Regions from separate parts of the Oceanobacillus sp. HCA-5259 genome, predicted to be linked through region 1. Evidence: predicted binding sites of a transcription regulator. Region 1 holds the regulator's gene; each other region holds the start of a gene.
The links. Region 1 encodes Rex, which represses fermentation and respiration genes when NADH is low (regulators of the CRP and FNR family bind a similar motif). Its sites were predicted from a motif close to TTGTGAAATATTTCACAA; they were not measured.
Positions count from the first base shown of each region.

Region 2: the regulator Rex is predicted to act here: its motif matches at 2,458-2,475, upstream of nadC (carboxylating nicotinate-nucleotide diphosphorylase).
Region 3: the regulator Rex is predicted to act here: its motif matches at 1,583-1,600, upstream of adhE (bifunctional acetaldehyde-CoA/alcohol dehydrogenase).

Region 1 covers NZ_JBBKBV010000041.1:7,602-11,820, forward strand. Annotated here, with positions in the region: gene WKU33_RS16460 (ABC-F family ATP-binding cassette domain-containing protein) at 1-1,606, opposite strand, end outside; gene WKU33_RS16465 (redox-sensing transcriptional repressor Rex) at 1,753-2,388, shown strand; gene WKU33_RS16470 (hypothetical protein) at 2,602-3,534, shown strand; gene WKU33_RS16475 (CPBP family intramembrane glutamic endopeptidase) at 3,586-4,219, opposite strand, start outside.
Region 2 covers NZ_JBBKBV010000001.1:32,405-36,623, forward strand. Annotated here, with positions in the region: gene WKU33_RS00115 (TRAP transporter permease) at 1-511, opposite strand, end outside; gene WKU33_RS00120 (TAXI family TRAP transporter solute-binding subunit) at 542-1,549, opposite strand; gene nadC (carboxylating nicotinate-nucleotide diphosphorylase) at 1,584-2,420, opposite strand; gene WKU33_RS00130 (transcription repressor NadR) at 2,600-3,145, shown strand; gene WKU33_RS00135 (hypothetical protein) at 3,400-3,564, shown strand; gene WKU33_RS00140 (hypothetical protein) at 3,554-4,219, shown strand, end outside.
Region 3 covers NZ_JBBKBV010000001.1:138,348-142,566, reverse strand. Annotated here, with positions in the region: gene adhE (bifunctional acetaldehyde-CoA/alcohol dehydrogenase) at 1-1,560, opposite strand, end outside; gene WKU33_RS00665 (hypothetical protein) at 1,892-2,236, opposite strand; gene WKU33_RS00660 (YpjP family protein) at 2,347-2,955, opposite strand; gene WKU33_RS00655 (LysM peptidoglycan-binding domain-containing protein) at 3,354-4,219, shown strand, end outside.

The sequences.
Region 1 (4,219 bases):
TTTCAAGATAGTAATCATAGTCCCCTAGGTATACTTTAATCCCGTTCTTGCTCATTTTCGCGACTTGGTCTGTAATGCGATTAATGAAATAACGGTCATGGGAAACAAAGAGGATTGTACCAGGATAGTCCATTAATGCTGCTTCCAGCACTTCCTTACTGTCGATGTCCAGATGGTTTGTCGGCTCATCAAGTATAAGCAGGTTAGCCTTTTGCATCATTAGTTTTGCCAGGGCGAGCCTCGCTTTCTCTCCACCACTTAACTGATCGACCGTTTTTAAAACGTCATCTCCACTAAATAAGAAATTGCCTAGTACCGTGCGGATATCTTTTTCCATTACAAGCGGGTATTCATCCCATAATTCCTGCAGGACTGTTTTATTGGAGGAAAGATTCGCCTGTTCCTGATCATAGTAGCCGATTTTCACATTTGTCCCCAGTTCAAAGGACCCGTTCGTTGCCTGGAGCTTGCCGATAAGAATCTTAAGTAAACTCGTTTTACCAACCCCGTTCGGTCCAATAAGGACAACCCGTTCGCCGCGGGTGAGGCGGAGGTTTGCTTGCTTGAAGGTATATTCATCTTCATCCGGATAGCGGAGGGAAAGGTCTTCTATTTTCAAGACATCATTTCCACTTCTTCTTTCTATATCGAAAGAGAAGGACATAGAAGCCTCGTCTCCAAGCGGTCTGTTCACCCGTTCCATTCGTTCAAGCTGTTTCCGTCTGCTTTGCGCCCGTTTCGTAGTAGAGGCACGGGCGATATTACGTTGGACGAAATCTTCCATCCGTTTAATTTCTGTTTGCTGCTTTTCAAATTCTTTCCGTTCCCGTTCGTAGTCGGCTGCTTTTTGTTCGAGAAATTTACTATATGTCCCGTGATATTTCTTCGTCTCATGTCTTGAAATTTCATAGACGAGGGATACGGTTTTATCAAGGAAGTAGCGATCATGGGAAACAATGACAACTGCTCCTGGATACCCGCTTAAATAGGATTCGAGCCAGCCTAATGTTTCAATATCTAAATGGTTGGTCGGTTCATCAAGAAGCAGGAGTTGTGGCTTTTGCAGGAGCAGCTTGCCGAGAGCGAGCCTTGTTTTTTGGCCGCCACTAAGTTCACTAATCATTGTATGGTAATCATAGTCCTGGAAATTGAGTCCATTCAATACTGCCTTAATCTCAGCTTCATACGTATAGCCGCCACCGGTCTCGTAAGCGTGCTGCAGGCGATCATACTCTGATAGTAAACTTTGATATTCATCATTTGAAAGCTTCTCAGTATCTTGCAATTTCTCTTCTATCTTCCGTAAATTCTCTTCTTGTTGTTTTAAATGGTCGAATACGGTGACAAGCTCATTCCAGATTGTCTTGCCGGATTTTAATTCCATATGTTGTGAAAGGTAGCCGATAGTAAGTTCTTTCGGCTTAATAAGTTCCCCGGTATCATAAGAAAGTTCGCCGGCCATTATTTTTAATAAAGTAGATTTCCCAGCCCCGTTTCTCCCAACAATTGCTATTCGATCAAGATCTTTAATTTCAAGTTTTACATTTGATAAAATGGTTTCCGAACCAAAGGATTTCGAAAGTCCATTCATTTGCATTAAAATCATACATTCACCCCATTATATGTATTGTAACGCAAAAAGCAGAAGAAGGAAATTATATGTGAAAATAATCACGACATTTCGCTCGTTTTCTGGTAGAATAGACATAAGTATAACTATTATTATCGTTATTAATGAAATGAGGAACAGATATGAGACAAAACAAAATACCACAAGCAACAGCAAAGCGGCTTCCGTTATATTATCGCTATTTAAATAATCTGAATCGACAAGGGAAAAAACGGGTTTCTTCAAAGGAACTATCAGAAGCAATCAAAGTTGACTCCGCTACAATCCGTCGTGACTTTTCATACTTCGGCGCTTTAGGAAAGAAAGGTTACGGCTATAATGTCGAATACTTGCTCGGATTTTTCCGCAGTACACTCGACCAACATGAAACGACAGAGGTTGCTTTAATCGGTGTCGGTAATCTAGGTACCGCCTTTTTAAATTATAACTTTACGAAAAATAATAATATCCAAATCAAAATGGCCTTCGATAGTGATGAAGAGAAAATCGGTCAAATTGTCGGGGGTGTTCCAGTTTACGGGATAGATGAAATGATGGAGAGAATTGAGGGAATCTCTGTCGCGATCCTCACTGTACCTGTATCGGAAGCTGATGTTATTACAGAAAAATTAGTTAAAGCAGGGATTGAAGGAATCTTGAACTTCACACCTGTTCGTATTACAGTACCGGAAGATGTGCGCGTTCATCATATCGATTTAGCGGTTGAACTACAGGCACTTGTTTACTTTTTGAAGCATTATCCATTGCAATCAAAATAGAGCACACATAAAGTGAAACTTTATTCAGTGGGGAATTCCTTACCTCCCACTGAATGTTAGTTGAACAGAATCAGGTATTTACGGACTGTTTATCCCCTTTACATATTGGGCTTCCCTCATGTTTAGAGGTAGGGGTATTACAGACCGTTAATACGTGATAAAGAAACAAGAAAGATAGTGAAACGGGAGAAAATAGTAGGGGCGTGGGAAAACGTGTTGAATCGTAAAATATGGACAGGAGTATTGCTTTTACTCTCCTGTCTGTTTTTAGCAGCTTGCTCGAATAATACAGAGGAGAAAGAAACGGAATCAGAGCAAGAGGTTGAAGCAGGGGAGGATGTATTTTTTGCTGTCCTTGAGGATAATGTTGAAGCGTTGATGGCAAAGGACTTGGACGGTTATATGGAGACAATTCACGGGGAATCTCCTGCTTATGAATCAACAAAGGAGACGATCACTGAGTTCTTTGAGTATTCATTGGATATCGAGTTGGCAGATCTTGAGATGAAAGAACAATCTGAGGATGAAGCTGTCGTCCACTATACACAACGTACGATTGAAAAAGATTCAGGCGACTTCGAGAACAACGAAACAAGAGGAGAACATATTCTTCGTCCAGACGACGGTAAATGGAAAATTTATGAGTCGGAAATCTTCGAAGTCAATCCACTGCCTGAGGAAAGAGAAGAGGTTGAGATGACTGGAGATTATGTGGAAGTAATTTCTAGTCTTCCTACTCCTTTTGATGAGGAAGAATGGATGCTTGCCGGTTATGATGAAGCGGAAGGGGAAGCAACCGCTGAATACATTCCGGTTGCGGAAACCTTAGGGAATTACAGTGCAATCATCACCTATGATTATTATGAAGATGGTAATGAACGAAGCGGGCTTGCGAATTTCATTGATGTGCTGGAGCTAAGCTTACAAGATATGACAACAGGAGAATTTGATTTTGAACGTCTCTATGCAACGGAAAGTGAAGTCATGTACCAATTCCGTGTAGATGGGGATGCAAAAGAACCAAATCAAGAAGAAATCGGCCGCATTTTCGTTAAAGATGAGGACTTATATCTTGTACGCTATACGGTAATGGAAGAAACGATTGAAGATACGGATGAAATCATTACGATGTTAAATGAAATATAATAAAAAAGCGGGAGATGACGTTTGAATAGTCCGTCAGGATCCCGCTTTTTTTCATACCCAGCTCAACAAAATTGTCTGCAACTGTTCAAGCTGATCAATCATTTTTTGGATTTCTTCTGGTGTTAAGTTATACTGCTTATAAACAACGTAAGAGTTCATCCCTGCATGGACGATAATCGGAACGATAATCCGTTTTGTTTTTACATAAAGGAAAGCAAATACGAGTCCCATTGCTGTATACATAAGAAGATGGGAAAAGTCTACATGAAAAGCAGCAAAGACGAGTGCTGATAGTATAGCGGCGAAAAAGAAGTTCATGCGCTTATAGAGACTACCGAAAATAATCTTTCTAAAAATGATCTCTTCAAGGATTGGCGCAATAATTGCTGGAATCAAAATGAAGAGCATATTTGCCCGGGCATATTCCATAATCCCCATTGTGTTCTCCGATCCTGCTGGGATGCCGAAAATAAAGATTTCAATCATTGCTGCAATTGTTTGAGCAAAGAAGGCTAGAAACACCCCAAATATGGACCAAAGGATAACGGAAGAAACGGGGGAAGCATCCCGGTGTGCTGGCATTTTCATGTCTGGCCTCATTAGCCATAACGTAACGAGCAGTCCAGCAGTAAAACTAAAAATCGACCAATAAATCATATTTTGTGAATAACTTTCGGGGAAATAT
Region 2 (4,219 bases), on a different contig from region 1:
CCCGGTGCTGCCAGATCCCCGGCAAATAATGCCCGAAGAAAATATAGCTAAAACCAGCGAGCACAATCGCAATAATCGGAAAGCCCATCGTCCGGCGGGCAGCTTCAATTGCTAACACGATAAATACAAGCCCGAAAAATAAATCAAGAGTCGTGAGCGGGTCCATAATTGGAATCCTTACTGATATACGCTCCGCATGCATAGAAAAGTAAACTCCAGCTAGAATGACGAGAAGTACCGCTGTATAATCGATCCAAGTCGGATTCTCCGTTGTTTTACATTCGTGAGCTTTCCTGGAATAACCATACAGCAAAAAGGCAATTGCAAGAATACCAGATAAATGCAGTGCCATTTGATTCAAGGGATCTAATTTCCCCCAAATGACCGACCAAATTTGATAGACTGCAAGAATACAAGCAAGCAGTCTGAAGATATGTAAATGATAGGATGATAGCTGGCGACGGTACCCATACCCAAACCAGCCAATTATACGTGCTTTCAGGTTCACCATTGAACAATCTCCTTTATCGAATGCTAAGCTTTAATTATTTTTTAGCAGTCCTTTTTCTTTAAAAAACTTTTCCGCCCCTGGATGCAGCGGGAGTGCTCCAACATTGCTCATATTTCTTTTCGTTAACGCTTTAAATTCTTCATGAACGGTATCTAAAAAGTCTAGATTATTGTAAATACTTTTCGTGACAGCATAGACTTCCTCATCGGGAACATCTTTGTGAACCATAAGAATTGCCGGTGTGCTCACCGTCTGAACGTCTTCGGTGAGAAAATCATATGTACCAGCTGGAATGATGTTCGGCTCCATTCCTAAGTTTTCGGCAATGGTCTGGATCATTTCTTCATCAAAGGAAATCATATTTAAATTCGTCGTTGTTGCCGCTTCGATAATATTACTGGAAGGAGCGGATTCAGCATTTCCCGCCGCATCAAGCCTACCATCTGCCATCAGTTCAAAAGCCATCGAGCCAGAGAGGAAATCAACTGAACCACCCTCAGAAATAATATCTTCATAGGTTACCCCGTAAAATCTTAAAATTTCCCGGGTAATAACCTCGCCTGCCGAACCTTGTTGATTCACGGATATGTGGAGCGGACCATTTTCTAATAAGTCTTCAACCGAAGTCACCCCAAGCTCTTCCCTTGAAAAAAGCTGATAATAGTTTGCCGGCACAACGACACTAACGGCACGAATGTCTCGAAAGGCTTGATTATACGGCTCTAGTCCTTTATAAGCCGCATAAGCTGTCATCGAATAGGACAAGCCATAAGGAACTCTACCTGTTCCGACCATTAATGGATTTTCAATAATGCTTCCAGGCTCGACCGTTATAAATGATCCACCATGCTCCCGTCGAATCGATTCCGCGATTCCCTCTGTAAACACTGCCCATGCTCCGCCAGTGCGTCCGCCTTTGATTGTTGTCGTAAGCTGCGTATTTTGTTCATTTGGTTTTTTAGAACTTGCTTCGCTTCCACATGCGACTAATAGTAAGAATCCAAGTAAGATTATGGACACCTTCCAAACGTTTTTCATTATGCTTCTCCTTGCTTGAGCCTTAGTTATTTTCTTACTCTTCTTTCACAAGTAAACTAATATCCAGCGCCTTCACGGAATGGGTTAACGCACCGAGCGAAATATAGTGGACACCTGTTCCTGCATAAGTTGCTAGGTTTTTGAGATTAATACCACCAGACGCTTCCGTGATAATTGGGGACGGCACGAGCTTAGCAAATTCCTTCACTTCTTCAGGAGTCCGGTTATCAAACATAATCACATCGGCCTTTGCCTCCACTGCTTCAAGCACCGCTTCTTTATTCTCCGTTTCCACTTCAATCTTCACCATATGCCCAAGCGCTTTTCGAGCCCTTTCGACCGCTTTTGTAATCGAGCCGGCATACGTTATATGGTTATCTTTAATCATAACGCCATCATATAACCCGTTCCGATGATTTTTCCCGCCACCGACCGTTACCGCATATTTCTCGAGCATGCGTAAGCCAGGTGTCGTCTTTCTCGTATCACATATTTGAATGGAAGAGTCATTCAGCGTTTCTACACATTGATTCGTTAATGTCGCAATTCCGCTCATTCGCTGCACCAGATTTAAAATAACCCGTTCCCCTGTTAAGATATTCCGAACCGAGCCACGAACTTCCGCTATTCTCTCACCCCGTTGCACATAGTCTCCGTCTGTATAATGAAGGGAGATTTCTAACTTTGAATCTAGTAAATGATAAGCTTGTTGAATGATGTCTGAACCTGCAATAATCCCAGATTCCTTCGCGATAAAAACACCGCTTCCATTTTGCTCCGCCGGAAAAATCGCATGACTCGTTAGATCTTGATCGCCAATATCCTCCATAAAAAAGTCCTCTAGCATTTTTCGTAGTTTGATTTGATTCATAGTATGTCCGCTCCATTTTCTTTTTAATAGAATTAACTTGTTAATTACTTCACATACATTGCATAAAAATAAGCTGAGTGGGATAATGTATGTGGGTGTCATGACACCTATATTTACACAAAATCAATATAATAGCAAGGGCTAATTATAAGAATTTTTATAAATAAGGGGATGAAGACATGCAAAGTAAAGAAAAAATGTCATCCAGTGAGCGCCAACAACTGATTATAAATGAACTGAAGAAGTCGAAAGAGCCAATTACCGCATCCAAGTTCGCGGAAAAAGCGAATGTATCGAGACAAGTGATTGTGCAAGATGTGTCGATTTTAAAGGCAAAGAATGAGCCAGTTGTTGCAACAAGTCAGGGTTATATTTATATGGGCAATCAACCGGAAGACAACCTGGTGCGAAAGACAATCGTTGTGAACCATACGCCGGAACAGACGTTAGAAGAATTGTATATTATTGTCGATCATGGGGTGACCGTGAAGGATGTGAGTGTGGATCACCCGGTTTATGGGGATATTACCGCTTCGATTCGGGTGAGCAATCGAAGGGAGGTTGATCTTTTTTATGAGAATTTGCGGGGACCGAATGTTGCGCATTTATCTTCGCTGACGAACGGGTTGCACCTGCATACGTTGGAGGCAGATTCGGTGGGGAAGATTGAGGAGGTTTGCCGGGAGTTGGGGGAGGTTGGGGTTTTGGTAGGAACGGCAGATTAAGACGAGATCAGTCTAATTTGGAGAGAAAAATTTGTGCGATGGAAAGCTAGTTAGACGCTATCAATTTACAGGTGTTTTTATAACACTCAACTTTCGCAGAGTAAAGGTGACATCTAATCCTTATCTGGTATAGTGTTTTGGAAATTCATTATGAACCTTGACATCTGCCGATTATAAAAAAGAAAAACACCTCCACTTTTGGTATAGTTTAATTATCGAGAAAAAACTACCAAATAGAAGAGGTGCCTCCTACTATGGTAACGAATAATGACCATAATAATCAACTGCCAACCGAATTAAAATTTGGTTTTAATGAATTACAATTACAGATGTCATCAGTTATGGATACGGTCCCTGTCCCTTCCATAACCCTACACACAATTAAATTAATATGCGGGGTGCTAAACAATGAATTATAAAGAGTTCATGGAAATTGTTAATAAAAAATTAACGAGTATGTCAGACTCTGAAAAAGATAGTTGGATATACAATCTAGCTAGAGTCACGAAAGAAGATAAAAGAATTGCATTTTTAAACTTTACAATTGATCAGCCAGGCGAACATTTAATTACTCCCGATGTGGAATGGATAGGAGCATTCTGTGAAGATATAGAAAGTGGAGAAATTTATTTTGAATGCACTGGCTATGAAGTGTACGGTGAAAACTATTGGGATAGTGATTTTAAATACGATTATTTCGATGAATTTAAAATTGGTAATGATTTGTTAAGGGCATTCCAGCAAGCAGAGGAATTGTTATACCAAAAAAATTACATTCAAGCTGCTAAACTTTATGAATCGCTATGCATGATGGTGTTTCAAACAAATGAAAGGGATGCAGGAGAGTGGGATGAGCTTGAACTGGAGGATCTTGTAGAAGAAAATATAGTAGAATTAGATTTAAACCATATTGCTAAACATGCTATCTATGCAAAATATCAGGCTACGGAAGGAAAACGGAGACCTGCTGCATTATTTAATTATTTCACATGGAAAATGTCAACAAATCTAAGAATGGAAGAAATATTTATTATAGGCCCTGAGGCGCTTGCGGATCTGGATTTATTTATGGAA
Region 3 (4,219 bases), on a different contig from region 1:
TGAAATAATTCTACAATGGACATAATCTGGACGTTTTCTTAAGTAATATAAGACCTTATCAACGTATCCCAATTTGACCATCATCGGATCCGTTACAATGATAGCCCTTGAGATATTCGGCATCTTCTCAAGATATTGAACGGCATTTTTTTCAAAATATATTTTTGGTGGAACTTTAAACCATTGCATATTAACACTTCTTTTCGCCAATTTTTTGACGTTATATAAATGAACAGAGCTCACATTGCTAGACACAGAATTTCCGCCGTATGAACCGCACCCAAGGGTCAGTGACGGGGTATACGCATTATATATATCGCCAATTGCCCCTTGAGATGATGGCTGATTAACAATCAAGCGTCCAGCTTTCATCCGCTGACTGAATTCATCGATGACCTTCTGATCTTCAGAATGGATCACAGCAGAGTGACCAAGTCCACCAAATTCAAGCATTTCCTCACACCGTCTGAGTCCCATTTCTGTATTGTTTGCTTTATAACAGGCAAGCACGGGACTGAGCTTTTCCCGTGACAGTGGATAATCGGGACCCACTCCGGTTAATTCAGCGACCAATATCTTTGTGTTTTCCGGAACAGTGACTCCTGCCATTTTCGCAATAGTAGCTGCACTCATTCCAACTATCGCCGGATTAACAGAAGCCGTATTTTCATCAATGACCAGTTTTTCGACTTTTACCTTTTCTGTGGCATTTAAAAAGTAACAGTTCTGAGCAATCATCTCTTGTTTCACTTTTTCATAGATTGGCTCATCGATAATTACAGCTTGTTCGGAAGCACAAATCATGCCATTATCAAAAGTTTTAGATAAAATGAGATCATTGACTGCTCGTTTGATATACGCTGTTTTTTCTATATAACAAGGGACGTTACCTGGTCCGACACCTAGGGCTGGTTTTCCGGAACTGTAAGCGGATTTCACCATACCAGATCCACCTGTGGCTAAAATGAGCGCGATGCCCTCATGTTTCATGAGTGCTTGCGTTTTTTCCACAGCCGGTTGGTCAATCCACTGAATGCAGTGTTCAGGTGCACCGGCTTTCACAGCAGCTTCATATAGGACTTGGGCTGCCTTAGCACTTGATTTTTGTGCCCCAGGGTGAAAAGCAAAGATAATCGGATTACCCGTTTTAATAGAGATAATGGATTTAAACATTGTCGTAGAAGTCGGATTCGTGATAGGAGTAATTCCAGCAATGACTCCAATAGGTTCCGCAATTTCAACGATACCTTCCATTTCATTTTCATTCATGACCCCTATTGTCCGTTCATATTTAATGTTGTGGTAAATATATTCCGTCGAAAACATGTTTTTAATAATTTTGTCCTCGTAAACACCGCGTTTTGTTTCTTCTATAGCTAACTTGGCCAATTCCATATGTTTGTCCAAGCCCGCTAAAGCCATTTCTTTAATAATGTTGTTAATTTGGGCTTGATCCAGCATTTTCATTTCCTTTAATGCCTTATTCCCATTAACGACCAGGGTATCAATGCTCTCACCCGCTGATTTAACTTGTTTCTTTTCAAGTGTTTTTGTAGTCATGGTAAATCCTCCTCATCTTATATTGTGAAACATTGAGCATGTTGTTTTAAAAAAATATAGCCTATTGCTATCCAACTAAATATCATGTGAGGCTGAGAAAATAATGTCTGTTAATTAACCGTTAAACTCACCTCGCTTCTTTGTGAACCGTTGATCATATTATTGCGTAATAAGATTTCTATCTCTTTCAAATTGATCATACCACCTGTAAACGCTTCCTGTTTCGGCAGATTATGACAAATCGGTGAAGTTATTCTATACTATATTCAATGCACATATTTTTTTAACAAAACTCTCTTTTTTCACTGTATACTCATTTATACCTTCCTGTTTATGCCTTACAAAGGATTTCTTTATATGGCTCTAGCCTTGTTTCCTTTACAATATCTTTTTTAACTCTGAGAAACTCTTCTGTCCATTCGTGATTATGAGGTACCAGTCTAACTTCATTTCTTTTTAAACCTAATCTCATTAAGATATTCTCCCTTCTCCTAATCCATAAATAGAAACTCCCGCGGGATTCTTCGGTGCTGAATTCCAAGTTACTCACATCTTCCATGGTTTTCGCCGATAATCTCAGGCTCAACTTCTCTTTATCCTCAACAAGGGGTGTAATTGACAAGGCGGCAGGATTCACTTTATCCCGGTGTAACCGTCCGTAAAACTCCCACCTCAAAGCTTTAGGTCATTCAAGAAAGTTTCAACAGCTAGCAACTAACGGCTTGCTGGGCGCGCGAATATATAAAAAGAGGTGGGGACAGCTTATATCCTCACCTCTTTTAATCTTTATGCCATCCACTTAGGTGGTGTATTTTTATCCCAGTAAATTTCACCGAGGTTGTGATGCTCTCTGAAGTCATCGTTTTGAAGATGATAGTGGAAGTTGAAATAGTAACCTTCTAATGGTCGATTGTCACGACGGACGTGGAACTGGACGACATCTTCTTCCGTACGATAATCGGTTACGTGAAAGATTCGCTCACCGTAGCCCTTTGCTGGTTGTTCCGTAATTCCATAATAACGAACCGCCTCATCCCCTGCTTCAGCAGCTAACTCTTCCAGTACAGACTCCATTTTCGGCAAAATTACCGCAGAAAACTCATCCTCCACTTGTTCAGCAATACGCGGACCAAATTTCAGCATGCTTTGAATTTTCGCCTGTTCTTGTAACTCCCGTAAATAATCCGGTTCTGTTTCGACTTCAAGCATTGTTTCATAGCTTTCGAACGTCGCTTCACTTGCCCGGACTTCAGTCGCTTGATCGAATTCTGCTTTTGAGGAGAAAGTATCTTTATTATCTTCTGCTTCAATTTCCAATAACGAAGTCGGCGTGTACATTCCGAGTGTTGCAATCGCAATCAATGCAACGAGCGCTTTTTTCATCCACAACTTCATGGCCATCACTTCCCAATCATTTCCTTACTATAAGTTTAACATGTTATGGGCAGATGTCTATTGGGAAAATGGTTTATTTCGTTAACTTTCTATTAATTTTCTGGGACAAAGGCGTAAGCGTCCGTTTAGCAACATACAAACTGGAGCACTCCGGAATGAGATAAAGGAAACACAACGAACGCAGTGAGTTGATGTTGACTTATCGATTGGAGGAGTGTGAAGTTTGATAGTTGCTGGGCGCTGGAGCCGGACGTGGCTAGCCCTGGATACCTAAGTTATCACAGCATTTTTATTTTATAGTTTCCTATTCTGGGACAAATGCTCTGACCCTCTGTCCCTACACATTCTCACTTTTTGGGCATAGGATATTGGAGCGAAATGTAAGAGGGGGAGTTTTTGTGATTATTCACGTTGTGGAGCCGGGGGATAATTTGTATGGGTTACATGAACGATATGGGGTAAGTATGACGGAGTTATTGCGGGTGAACGATTTGCCGGATCCGGAACGGCTTGTTGTTGGTCTGGCGTTACTTATTCCGATTAAGGGAACGTGGCATACGGTAAAGGCTGGAGAAAGCTTGTGGAGTATTGCTGCTAATTTTGGATTGGCTTTAAATCAAGTATTACAGGCAAACCCCGGGGTCAATCCCGAGGCGCTCATGCCAGGACAAAGAATATTTATTCCGCTTGCACGTCACAATGTAGCGCCTGGCGAGACACTTGCAAGCATTGCGAATCAGTACGGAGTATCGGTCTATGCACTCGCTCAGGAGAACGCCCTTACGATAACCGAGCCTATCTTTACTGGGCAAACGCTCTTTATTCCACGGGGGAAACCAATTATTGATGTCAATGCATATTCCTACCAGCAAGATGCAGCAGGTGCCCAGTCAATCCGTGAAGTTGGGGAACTGCTGACATTTGCGAGCCCGTTTGCCTATCAGGTTCAAGCGGACGGAAGCTTGGAGCCTTTTCCAGATGAACAGATGATTGCCGCAAGTTATGAAGAGAATGTTTTGCCAATGATGTCGATCTTAAATTTCACTTCAGAAGAAACCGGTTCATCGCTCACCCATACGATTCTGACGAGTAACCAGCTAATGGATACGTTATTGACAAACATCCTCAATGTAATGAACGAAAAAGGCTATCGAGGGTTAAATATTGATTTTGAAAATGTATTACCCGAAGATCGGGAGCGTTTCAATAACTTTATACAATTGGCCGTCAACCGCCTCCATCCTGAAGGGTATTTCGTTTCGAC